Regions from separate parts of the Roseburia yibonii genome, predicted to be linked through region 1. Evidence: predicted binding sites of a transcription regulator. Region 1 holds the regulator's gene; the other holds the start of a gene.
The links. Region 1 encodes Rex, which represses fermentation and respiration genes when NADH is low (regulators of the CRP and FNR family bind a similar motif). Its sites were predicted from a motif close to ATTGTTAANTANTTAACAAT; they were not measured.
Positions count from the first base shown of each region.

Region 1 (5,509 bases):
GGAACTGGTGTTTACTGCGGAAGATGGAACCGTGACAAGAGAGACCATCCATGAATTTAAAGGACCGGGCGTGATCCAGGGTCAGCATAACTTAGACGGCTCGATCGAGAGCTTTGCAAGAAGCTGCTTTAAGTACGCGCTCGATACCAAACAGGATCTGTGGTTTGCAACCAAAGATACTATCTCTAAAAAATACGATCATACGTTTAAGGATATTTTCGCGGATGTTTTTGAAAAAGAGTTTAAAGCCAAATTTGATGAGGCTGGAATTGAGTATTTCTATACACTGATCGATGACGCGGTTGCCCGTGTTATGAAATCAGAGGGGGGATTTATCTGGGCTTGCAAGAACTATGACGGAGATGTCATGAGCGATATGATCTCCTCCGCGTGCGGCTCACTTGCCATGATGACTTCCGTACTGGTTTCCCCGCAGGGCTACTATGAATATGAAGCGGCACACGGAACGGTTCAGCGTCATTATTACAAACATTTAAAAGGTGAGGAAACATCCACAAACTCCGTTGCCACCATTTTTGCATGGAGTGGAGCACTCAGAAAGCGCGGAGAATTGGATCAGATCCCGGAACTTGTGAATTTTGCAGATAAACTGGAAAAGGCTTGCCTTACCACCATTGAATCTGGTAAAATGACAAAGGATCTGGCACTGATCACCTCATTGCAGGATCCGACCGTATTAAACAGCGAGAATTTTATTAAAGCAATAAGAGAAACATTAGAGGCATCCCTTTCCTAACTGGAAGGGATGTCCCTTTTAGGAGGAAATTATGATCTTAGCCTGTCAGAATATCAGTAAATCCTTTGGGACAGACGAAATAATAAAAAACGCGTCTTTTCATATCGAGGAAAATGAAAAGGCGGCGATCGTCGGGATCAACGGCGCCGGAAAATCAACCATGTTAAAGATCATCATGCAGGAGATCGATGCGGATGAGGGAACGGTGACGGTTGCGAAGGGAAAGACGATCGGTTATCTGGCACAGCATCAGGAACAGGATTCGGACAAAACGATCTACGAGGAAGTGCTTTCCGTCAAACAGCCGGTGATCGAGATGGAAAAACGCCTGCGGGCGATGGAAGATGCCATGAATGGCTGTGACGCGGATGAGATGGAAAAACTGCTTGCCGATTATAATAAACTGAACCATGAATTTGAACTGCAGGAAGGCTATGCGTATAAAAGTGAAGTAACGGGCGTCTTAAAGGGACTCGGCTTTGGAGAGGAAGATTTTGACAAGAAAATGTCGGAACTTTCCGGCGGACAGAAGACCAGAGTCGCTTTGGGACGTCTTTTGGTGACAAAACCGGATATCATTCTCCTCGATGAGCCGACCAACCACCTGGATATGAATTCAATCGCATGGCTGGAAACCTATCTGATGAATTATAAAGGGGCAGTCATCATCGTATCGCATGACCGGTATTTCCTTGACCGGGTCGTGACAAAGGTGATCGAGGTGTTCCAGCACCGGGTTTCGGTCTTCCTTGGAAATTATTCCGACTACGCCGTAAAAAAGAAAAGCGCCAGAGAGGCACTGCTGCGGCAGTATTACAATCAGCAGCGTGAGATCAAACATCAGGAAGAAGTGATCACAAAATTAAAATCCTTCAACCGTGAAAAATCCATCAAGCGGGCGGAAAGCCGTGAAAAAATGCTCGATAAGATGGAACGCCTGGAAAAACCGGTCGAAGACAACACGGATATCCACATTACATTAGAGCCGAATATCGTAAGTGGAAATGACGTGATGAAAGTGGAAGGACTGGCAAAGCAGTTTGACGGCAATTACCTGTTTTCCGGAATCGATTTTGAAATCAAGCGCGGAGAGCGTGTGGCGCTGATCGGCAATAACGGAACCGGAAAGACGACGATGTTAAAGATCATAAACGGTCTGATCGCGCCGGATGGCGGAGAAGTACGGCTTGGAACCAATGTTCACATCGGCTATTACGATCAGGAGCACCATGTCCTTCATATGGAAAAGACACTGGTGGAGGAGATCTCGGATGATTATCCGTATCTGAACAATACGCAGATCCGCAATGTCCTTGCCGCTTTCCTTTTTACCGGGGATGATGTGTTTAAGCGGATCGGTGACCTGAGCGGTGGAGAACGCGGACGGGTGTCCCTTGCGAAGCTGATGCTCTCGGAAGCCAATTTCCTGATCCTCGATGAGCCGACCAACCATCTGGATATCACATCAAAGGAGATTCTGGAATCTGCACTGAATCAATATACCGGAACCGTGTTTTTCGTATCGCATGACCGTTATTTTATCAATCAGACCGCAACGCGTGTCCTGGATCTTACGGGAAAAACAGTGATCAATTACATTGGAAATTACGATTACTATCTGGAAAAGCGTGAGGAACAGACGGCGTTCCATGTAACTGCCGGGCAGGCGGAAGCGCGTGTGCCGGAAAAAACAAGTGCCGTGAAAATGGACTGGGAACAGCAGAAAAAAGAGCAGGCAAGGATCCGCAAACAGGAAAATGCAATCAAAAAAGTAGAGGCGGACATTGAAGCAAAAGAACAGGCAATCGCAGAGATCGATGAGAAGCTGGCAGATCCGGCAATCGCAACCAATTCGGCAAAATTAAATGAACTTGGCAGCCTGCGCGCAAAGGAGCAGGAGGCTTTGGATGAACTGTACGAGCAATGGGAGACATTGTCCTCAGAGCTCGGATAAACAAATTGTGAAAAAATTGTCGTTAAATTTTTGACACATTGACAGTCCGACCGGAAAAACATATAATAAGTACATCAATGGAATGACCAGTCAGGGGGTACTATCGTGGGAAAAGAGATTTCACAGGCAGTAATTCGCAGAATGCCGCGATATTACAGATATTTGGGAGAACTGCTCGATGAAGGCGTGGAACGTATTTCTTCCAATGAGTTGAGTTCCAGGATGCAGGTCACCGCTTCCCAGATCCGGCAGGATCTGAACAATTTTGGCGGTTTTGGACAGCAGGGCTATGGCTATAACGTGAAATATCTTTACGAAGAAATCGGAAAGATACTGGGATTGAATGAAAAACACAATATCATTGTGATCGGTGCCGGAAATCTGGGTCAGGCACTGGCAAATTATGTAAAATTTGAAAAACTCGGTTTTGTGATCATCGGACTGTTTGACGTAAACCCGGCATTAAAGGGCACGCTGGTCCGTGGGATCGAAGTGCGTATGTTAGATGAACTGGCAGATTTTGTGAAAGATCACAAGGTGGATATTGCGACGCTTACCATGCCGAAAGAGGCTGCGGATTCGGTGGCGGATCTGGTAGTCAGCCTTGGCATCCATGCAATATGGAACTTCGCGCATGTGGATCTTCAGGTGCTGGATGAGAATGTTGTAGTAGAGAATGTACATCTCTCCGATAGCCTGATGCAGTTGTCTTATAACATTGTAAAGAGTCATACGAAAGAATAAAACATAAGGTGCAAAAGATATATGGGGGACAAAAAAGAATTTAAAGAAGCATTGTCCGGCAAAAAAGTGCCGTTACTTACCCTGGATCAGAAGTGGCATCAGTTGTTTGAACGAAACGGAAAACCTATCCGGGTACAGAGGCTTGAGGATAAGATCAAGGGGCTGTTGACGAAACAGGCGCGGGCAAATCAGAAATATCAGGATCTGAAAAAATTAAAAAATACGCTGATGGACAATATCGTTTTGAATATGAAGGGAACGGAAGAAAATCAGGGAGATACGGTATCGGCAAAACGACTGGAGGAGGATCGCAGGCTGATCGATGAGATCAACGGAAAGATTGCGGCCTGCGAAAAGGAGCTGGACGAGATCCCTGAAAAAATAGACGAACTGAACCGTACCCTGATGTTGGAGACGATGGATTATTGTTACCGCGAGATGAAAAGCAATGCGGAGCAGATCAAATTTTTGTCAGACTGGCTTGCAAGAACAAGGCGGGAGATCAAAAAGAATGTCGTGATCAAGCAGAACAGGGAGATCATGAACCGGCAGCTTTATGCGTATATGCATGATATCTTCGGTGCGGACGTGATCGATATCTTTGATCTGAAATACCACAGTCCGGGGGGAGATTTTGACGATGACCCGGAAGAAAAAGAATGATCGATGGAGACGCTTCGCCGGAGGGCGGGGCGTTTTTTAAAGAGGTGACAGGATGGAATACCTTGTAAACGCGCGGGAAATGAAAAACTGCGACAAAAATACGATTGAATTTTATAAGATGTCATCTGACGTGCTGATGGAGCGGGCGGCGCTTGCGGTTGTGAAAAAGATCAGACAGCAGGGGTATGACACGACACAGGTGCTTGTGGTATGCGGGACCGGAAATAATGGCGGCGACGGAGTAGCCGTTGCGCGCATTCTGTATGAACAGGGCGTTTCGACGCGTATCCTGCTTGCAGACGCGTCACACGCATATTCGGATGGCATGAAAAACCAGCTTGCCATAGCAGAAAACTATGGAGTCCCGATACTGACGGAATGGGAAGAAGCTGCGGATACACTGATCGTTGACGCAATCTTCGGGATCGGGCTTTCGAGACAGATCGAGGGAAAGACGGCAGATCTGATCCGGAAGATAAATGAAAAAAATGTGCCGGTTGTCGCGGTGGACATTGCGTCCGGGATCTCTGCGGACAATGGAGCGGTACTTGGCTGCGCCGTGAAAGCGGATATGACGGTCACATTCGCGTTTAAAAAGTTAGGGCAGCTGTTATATCCGGGAGCAGACTATACCGGAAAGCTTTTTGTATGTGATATCGGGATCACAAAAAAGAGCTGGTTAGAGAAAAAGCCCTCTTATTTCGCACTGGAAAAAGAGGATTTAAAGAATCTTCCGAAACGCGAAAACAGATCCAATAAAGGAAGTTATGGAAAGGTGCTTCTGATTGCAGGATCCTCGGATATGGGAGGAGCGGCGGTCTTCGCGTCTGCGGCGGCGTATGCGTCGGGCTGCGGACTGGTCAAAGTAGTTACCGCGGAGGAAAACCGCACGGCACTGCTTACCAAAGTCCCGGAGGCAATCCTTTCCACCTATGCGGGAAAGAAGCTTGACCGGAATGAACTGATAACGTCTGTGAAATGGGCAGATGTGGTTGCGATCGGCCCCGGGATCGGGACAGATACCGTGGCACGGGAAATGGTAAAGACCGTGCTTGAGGTGGCTGCCGTCCCGATCGTTATGGATGCGGATGCCTTAAACATCCTTTCGGAAGATATCAATGTCCTGTTAAGACCACACACCGAGCTTATCGTGACACCGCATCCGGGCGAAATGGCAAGGCTTGCCTGCGCGTCGGTATCGTATGTCAAAGATAACCTGATCGCGCAGGCGGAGGAATTTGCGCGCGCGTACAATGTCATATGCGTGTTAAAGGACGCGAGGACGGTATGTGCCATTCCCTATGGAAAGACATATTTAAATCTGACCGGGAACCATGGCATGGCGACGGCGGGAAGCGGGGATGTGCTCTGCGGACTGATCGCCGGGCTTA
Region 1 is NZ_JACOQH010000002.1:319,253-324,761, reverse strand. It holds gene H8Z76_RS04405 (NADP-dependent isocitrate dehydrogenase) at 1-757, shown strand, start outside; gene abc-f (ribosomal protection-like ABC-F family protein) at 789-2,711, shown strand; gene H8Z76_RS04395 (redox-sensing transcriptional repressor Rex) at 2,814-3,455, shown strand; gene H8Z76_RS04390 (hypothetical protein) at 3,477-4,118, shown strand; gene H8Z76_RS04385 (NAD(P)H-hydrate dehydratase) at 4,171-5,509, shown strand, end outside.

Region 2 (5,509 bases), on a different contig from region 1:
AAGTTTTTCTTCTTTCTGCCTCTCTTGTCTTCTGTGATGCTTGTGATCGCGATTACGATGTAAACATCTGCAACTTTACCGTTTGTGATGAAGCACTTGGAGCCGTTTAATACCCATTCATCTCCATCTAATACAGCCTTGGTCTGGCATCCCTGAGCATCTGTACCAGCGCCCGGCTCAGTAAGACCGAATGCACCAAGCTTCTCACCTTTTGCAAGCGGAGTTACATATTTCTGTTTCTGCTCTTCCGTACCATAAGTCATGATCGGATCGATGCAAAGAGAAGTATGCGCGGATACGATAACACCAGTAGTACCGCATACTTTGGATAACTCTTCTACACACATAGCATATGTAAGAGGATCACAGCCCTGTCCACCGTATTCCTTCGGCACCGGGATTCCCATGAATCCGTATTTTGCCATTTTATCAACTGTTCCCTGCGGGAATACTTCTGTCTCATCTACTTCCTGAGCCAGAGGTTTTACTTCATTTTCAGCAAAATCTCTGAATAAGGATCTTGCCATTTCATGTTTTTTGTCTAAACTGAAATCCATGATTTAACTTCCTCCATTAATTTAATATTACTGTGCGTCGATCGCTGTCTTGGTACGGTCTGCATTGTATACATAGAAACCTTTTCCACTCTTAACACCAAGGTTTCCGCCACGAACCATCTTACGGATCAGCGGGCAAGCACGATATTTGCTGTCGCCTGTTTCATTGTAAAGTACATCCATGATTGCAAGGCAGATATCAAGACCGATAAAATCACCTAATTCAAGAGGTCCCATCGGATGATTTGCGCCGAGTTTCATAGCTGCATCGATACCAGCAACATCAGAAACACCTTCCATCTTGATGAAAGCTGCTTCGTTGATCATCGGGATTAAGATACGGTTTACAACAAAACCAGCTGCTTCGTTTACCTGTACCGGAGTCTTTCCGATTTCTACGGCGATCTTCTTGATTGCTTCAACAGTCTCAGCCGGAGTATTTACACCTGCGATAACTTCAACAAGTTTCATACGGTCTGCCGGGTTGAAGAAGTGCATTCCGATCATCGGACGGGTAAGTCCGTTTCCGATCTCTGTGATAGAAAGACTGGATGTGTTGGAAGCGAAAATGCATTCCGGTTTTGCGATCTTGTCTAATTCGCTAAACGTTGTCTTCTTAACTTCCATATTTTCAAATGCAGCTTCTACGATAAGATCGCAGTCTGCACACAGATTTTCTTTTAAACCTGGAGTGATCTTTGCAACGATCGCGTCTACTGCTTCCTGGGTCATTTTTCCTTTTTCTACCAGTCTGGCATAGCCTTTTTTGATTTTTTCTTTTCCAGCGTCTGCCCACTCCTGCTTGATATCGCAAAGAGCTACTTCATAGCCTTCCACCTGGGCAAATGCTTTTGCAATACCCTGTCCCATGGTTCCTGCACCAATAATACCTACTTTCATGATATATCCTCCTTGTGAGATTAGAATTTTTTAAATAATTCCAGTGTTATTTTAACACAATATCCGGGAAGCAGTAAATACTTCCCGGGTAAATCGTTTATTTCTTTTTTGAGAAAATTAGTCTCTTTCTACGATTGTAGAGCAGCCCATTCCACCACCGATGCACAGTGTTGCAAGACCTCTCTTCGCATCTCTCTTCTGCATTTCATGTAATAAAGTAACAAGGATACGGCATCCAGATGCTCCAACCGGATGTCCAAGTGCGATCGCACCACCGTTTACGTTTACTTTAGACATATCGAATTTCAGATCTCTTGCTACTGCGATAGACTGAGCAGCGAATGCTTCGTTTGCTTCGATCAGGTCCATATCGTCGATAGAAAGACCTGTTCTTTCTAATACTTTTCTTGTAGAAGCAACCGGGCCAACACCCATGATTTCAGGTTCAACACCGCCAAGAGCGCCTGCAACCCATGTAGCCATCGGAGTAACACCGAGTTCTTTTGCTTTTTCTTCGCTCATAACAACGATTGCTGCAGCGCCGTCGTTGATACCGGAAGCGTTACCAGCTGTAACCAGTCCGCCTTCTTTGCCTGAGCAGCATTTTAATTTGGACAGGGACTCTTTTGTTGTACCAGCACGAGGTCCTTCATCCTTTGCGAACATAACTGTTTCTTTCTTAACTTTAACCGGTACCGGAACGATCTCATCGTCAAACTTGCCTTCAGCGATCGCTTTTTCGCATTTCTGCTGGCTGTTTGCTGAGAACTCATCCAGTTCTTCACGGGTAATTCCATATTTATCACATACGTTTTCTGCTGTGATCATCATATGATAGTGATTGAATGCATCAGTAAGTGCATCATTTACCATGGTATCGATGATCGTTGCATTGTTCATACGATAACCAAAACGAGCTTTTGTCATAGCATACGGAGCCATGGACATATTTTCCATACCACCGGCAACAACGATATCAGCCTGACCTGCAAGGATCTGAGCTGCTGCTTCGTTTACACATTTTAAACCGGAACCGCAGACTACGTTTAAGGTAACTGCCGGAACTTCGATCGGTAAACCTGCTTTGATGGATGCCTGACGTGCAACGTTCTGTCCCTGTGCAGCCTGGATAACACATCCCATTAATACTTCATCAACCATTTCCGGTTTTACGCCGGCTCTGTTTAATGCTTCCTTAATTACGATTGCTCCTAATTCCGGTGCCGGAGTATTGCTTAATGCTCCACCCATTTTTCCGATTGCCGTACGGCAAGCGCCTGCTAAAACAACTTTCTTTGCCATTGTCTCGTCTCCTTTTCTTCTTTGTTTGTTCAAGATTTGAAAATATAGATGTTAATTTTTTAACAATCTTTTGAAAAAAAAATAAAAACGCCTGATTTTCTGGCTCTTTTTTACATGTTTAGAATAGCATATATTTTTCCCCTTTGCAAGGTATAAAATATTTTTTTCTACGCTTTCCGCTGTTTTTGTTCATTCTATTTAATTTCTTTCGAATAAGTCAAAAAAAAGAAGGACTTTTTGTACATTGTGTCACAAATAAGCCCCTCTTATCTTTTTTTGTCCGCGTTTCATTAATAAAAGACGTGGTTTCCGATCACGCTTCCCTCGATGACTCCGTTATTCTGTCTGAAATGCAGATAGCCGTTTGTAATGTTGCCGTTTAAGACCTCCTGCGCCGCCTGGCTGCAGGATGCCGACGTAAGCCCGGATCCGAGCACCGTTGCCAGACGTCCGCTTGCCACCGGCGAAAACTGTCCGCCCTGATAGATGACGCCCGAAACGGAATTCGGGTATGCCTGGCTGCGCACGCGGTTCATGACCACGCTGCCTACCGCAAGCTGGCCTTCATAGCTCTCTCCGCCCGCTTCACAGTATATTAACGCCGCAAGCAGTGCCTGATCTCCAGCCGCCACGCTCACCGGTGCGCTGGCAGTTCCGGAATTTGCCGCTGCCGCCTTTGCCGCCGCGAGTTCTTCCTCCTGCCGCTTGATCTCTGCCAGCCTTGCCGCATCTTCCCGCGCCTTTTGTATCTCAAGCTGCTGCTCGTAAGCCTGCTGTTCCTCGATCTGTCTTTGCAGATCATCCGCAACGCTCTGCTGGTCGGAGATATTGGCGGCATACTGCGAGATGCTGGTCTGCGTATCCGCGATGACCGTAGACAGCTCGCCCTGTTTGTCGCTCATCTGCTGCTCTAAGGCGACAAGCTCTGCCTGCTCTGCCTCCAACTGTGTCTCCTGCGCCGCGATGTCTGCCTGGGTCTGCCGGTAGGAATCGAGCATCTGTCTGTCATACGCCGTGATCTCTTCCACATAATCCGCCTTATTCAGAAAATCCGAGAAGGAATCCGACTCAAACAGAAGCTGCATGAAGGTGTCGTCCCCGTTCTCATACATGAACTGGATGCGCAGCTTCATATCCTGATACTGCCGGTCCGCCCGCTGTCCCGCCTCGGTGAGCGCTGCTTTGGTGTCCTCGATCTCCTGATTTTTATTTGCGATATCGGTCTCGATCTGTTCTAAGGATGTGCTGATGTCCGAGAGCTGCTGGTTCAAGCCGCCAAGTTTTTCTTCCATCTCGCTTTTCTGCGCGTTTAAGCTGTCGATCTGGCTCTGCGCGTCCTGCATCTGTTCATTTAAACTGTTGATCTGGTTTTGCGTGTCTTCCAGTTTCTGCTGCGTATCTGTTTTTTTGCTCTTTGCCCCCGCGTAAACCGGGAGTGAGATAAGCAGTGCCGCACTTAACACACACACCGCCATTCTTTTTAATCTTTTCGTATTTAAAAGGAATCCGTGCATCGGTTCTCCTCTCTGCTTTTGGAAATTATATCTGAAACAGATTATACATTATTGTATTTCAGGTTTCAATATGCTAAAATTCTTTACATAAATGGAAAATACCATATACTACTTTTACGCAATATACAGATCAGGGAGGGTATTTATTATGCAATTTGTAGAAAGCAAAGATCTAAGACCCGGTATGCGCCTTGCGAAACCGATCTATAACAAAAACGGCGTTCTTCTCTATGAGAGGGACACAAGGCTCAGCGTCCAGGTTATCAACAACATCCAGAATTTCATGCTGATCGGCGTTTATATTCTGGAACCGGCAGAACCGCTTCCGCCGCTTTCCAAGGAAGAACTGGATTTTGAGCGTTTCCAGACCATCGCAATGTTCCAGCTTCGCAACAACGTGAATCTGTTAAAGAACGAAAAGCCGCCAAAGACGCTCGATCTTCTCGTAGAATCCATCATCCGTGATTACGGTTCCTTGGATCACAAACTGAATTTCACGCAGAATATCCGCAGTTCGGGAGATTTTGTATACAAGCACTCGATCAGCGTCGCGATCCTCGCGGCCATGATCTCCCATACACTCGGAGCTTCCGCTGCCATTCAGCGTTCGCTGGTAACCGCGGCACTGCTTTATGATTATGGATATATTTTTGTTCCGCAGGAGATCCTCGATAAAGGAGACGATCTTTCTGCTGAGGATATCAAGCTGATCCAGTCTCACCGCCTTTCCGCGTATGAGCTTTTGAACAGCCTGTCCTCCTCCTTTGTGTTTCCGGACAAAGCCCTGGCATACATCTCACAGATGGTGCGCTATGATATCCACCCGAATCTTAACAGTCTCGCCGGTGACGCGCGCATCGCATGGCTCGACGGCACCAAGATCTTGCAGGTTGCGGATGCGTTTGACCGTATGACCGCCATGCACTTAAACGGCGATCCGGTTTCTGAATTTCAAGCGATCCGCACGATCGCAGGACAGACAGAAGCCTATGACCAGGATGTTGTAAAAGCGCTTGCCGAGAGCATCCACATCCTTCCTCCGGGAAGCTGTGTCGATCTCACCAACGGCAAAAAGGCTCTGGTCATCGACGATTCCAAGGGTGATTTTTCTCATCCGCTGCTGCTTCTGTTCTCCGACAATTCACTGTATGATCTGAATGCGACCGGTTCCCGCAGTCCTTTCCAGATCCGTGATGTCATGAAGACCATGGACAACCGTATCGTCATGGACGAGGA
Region 2 is NZ_JACOQH010000005.1:96,409-101,917, forward strand. It holds gene H8Z76_RS08370 (acyl-CoA dehydrogenase) at 1-557, opposite strand, end outside; gene H8Z76_RS08375 (3-hydroxyacyl-CoA dehydrogenase family protein) at 585-1,457, opposite strand; gene H8Z76_RS08380 (acetyl-CoA C-acetyltransferase) at 1,575-2,759, opposite strand; gene H8Z76_RS08385 (cell wall hydrolase) at 3,050-4,273, opposite strand; gene H8Z76_RS08390 (HD-GYP domain-containing protein) at 4,422-5,509, shown strand, end outside.
Region 2: a site for Rex is predicted at 2,807-2,826, ahead of H8Z76_RS08380 (acetyl-CoA C-acetyltransferase). Genes of this name have one in related genera too.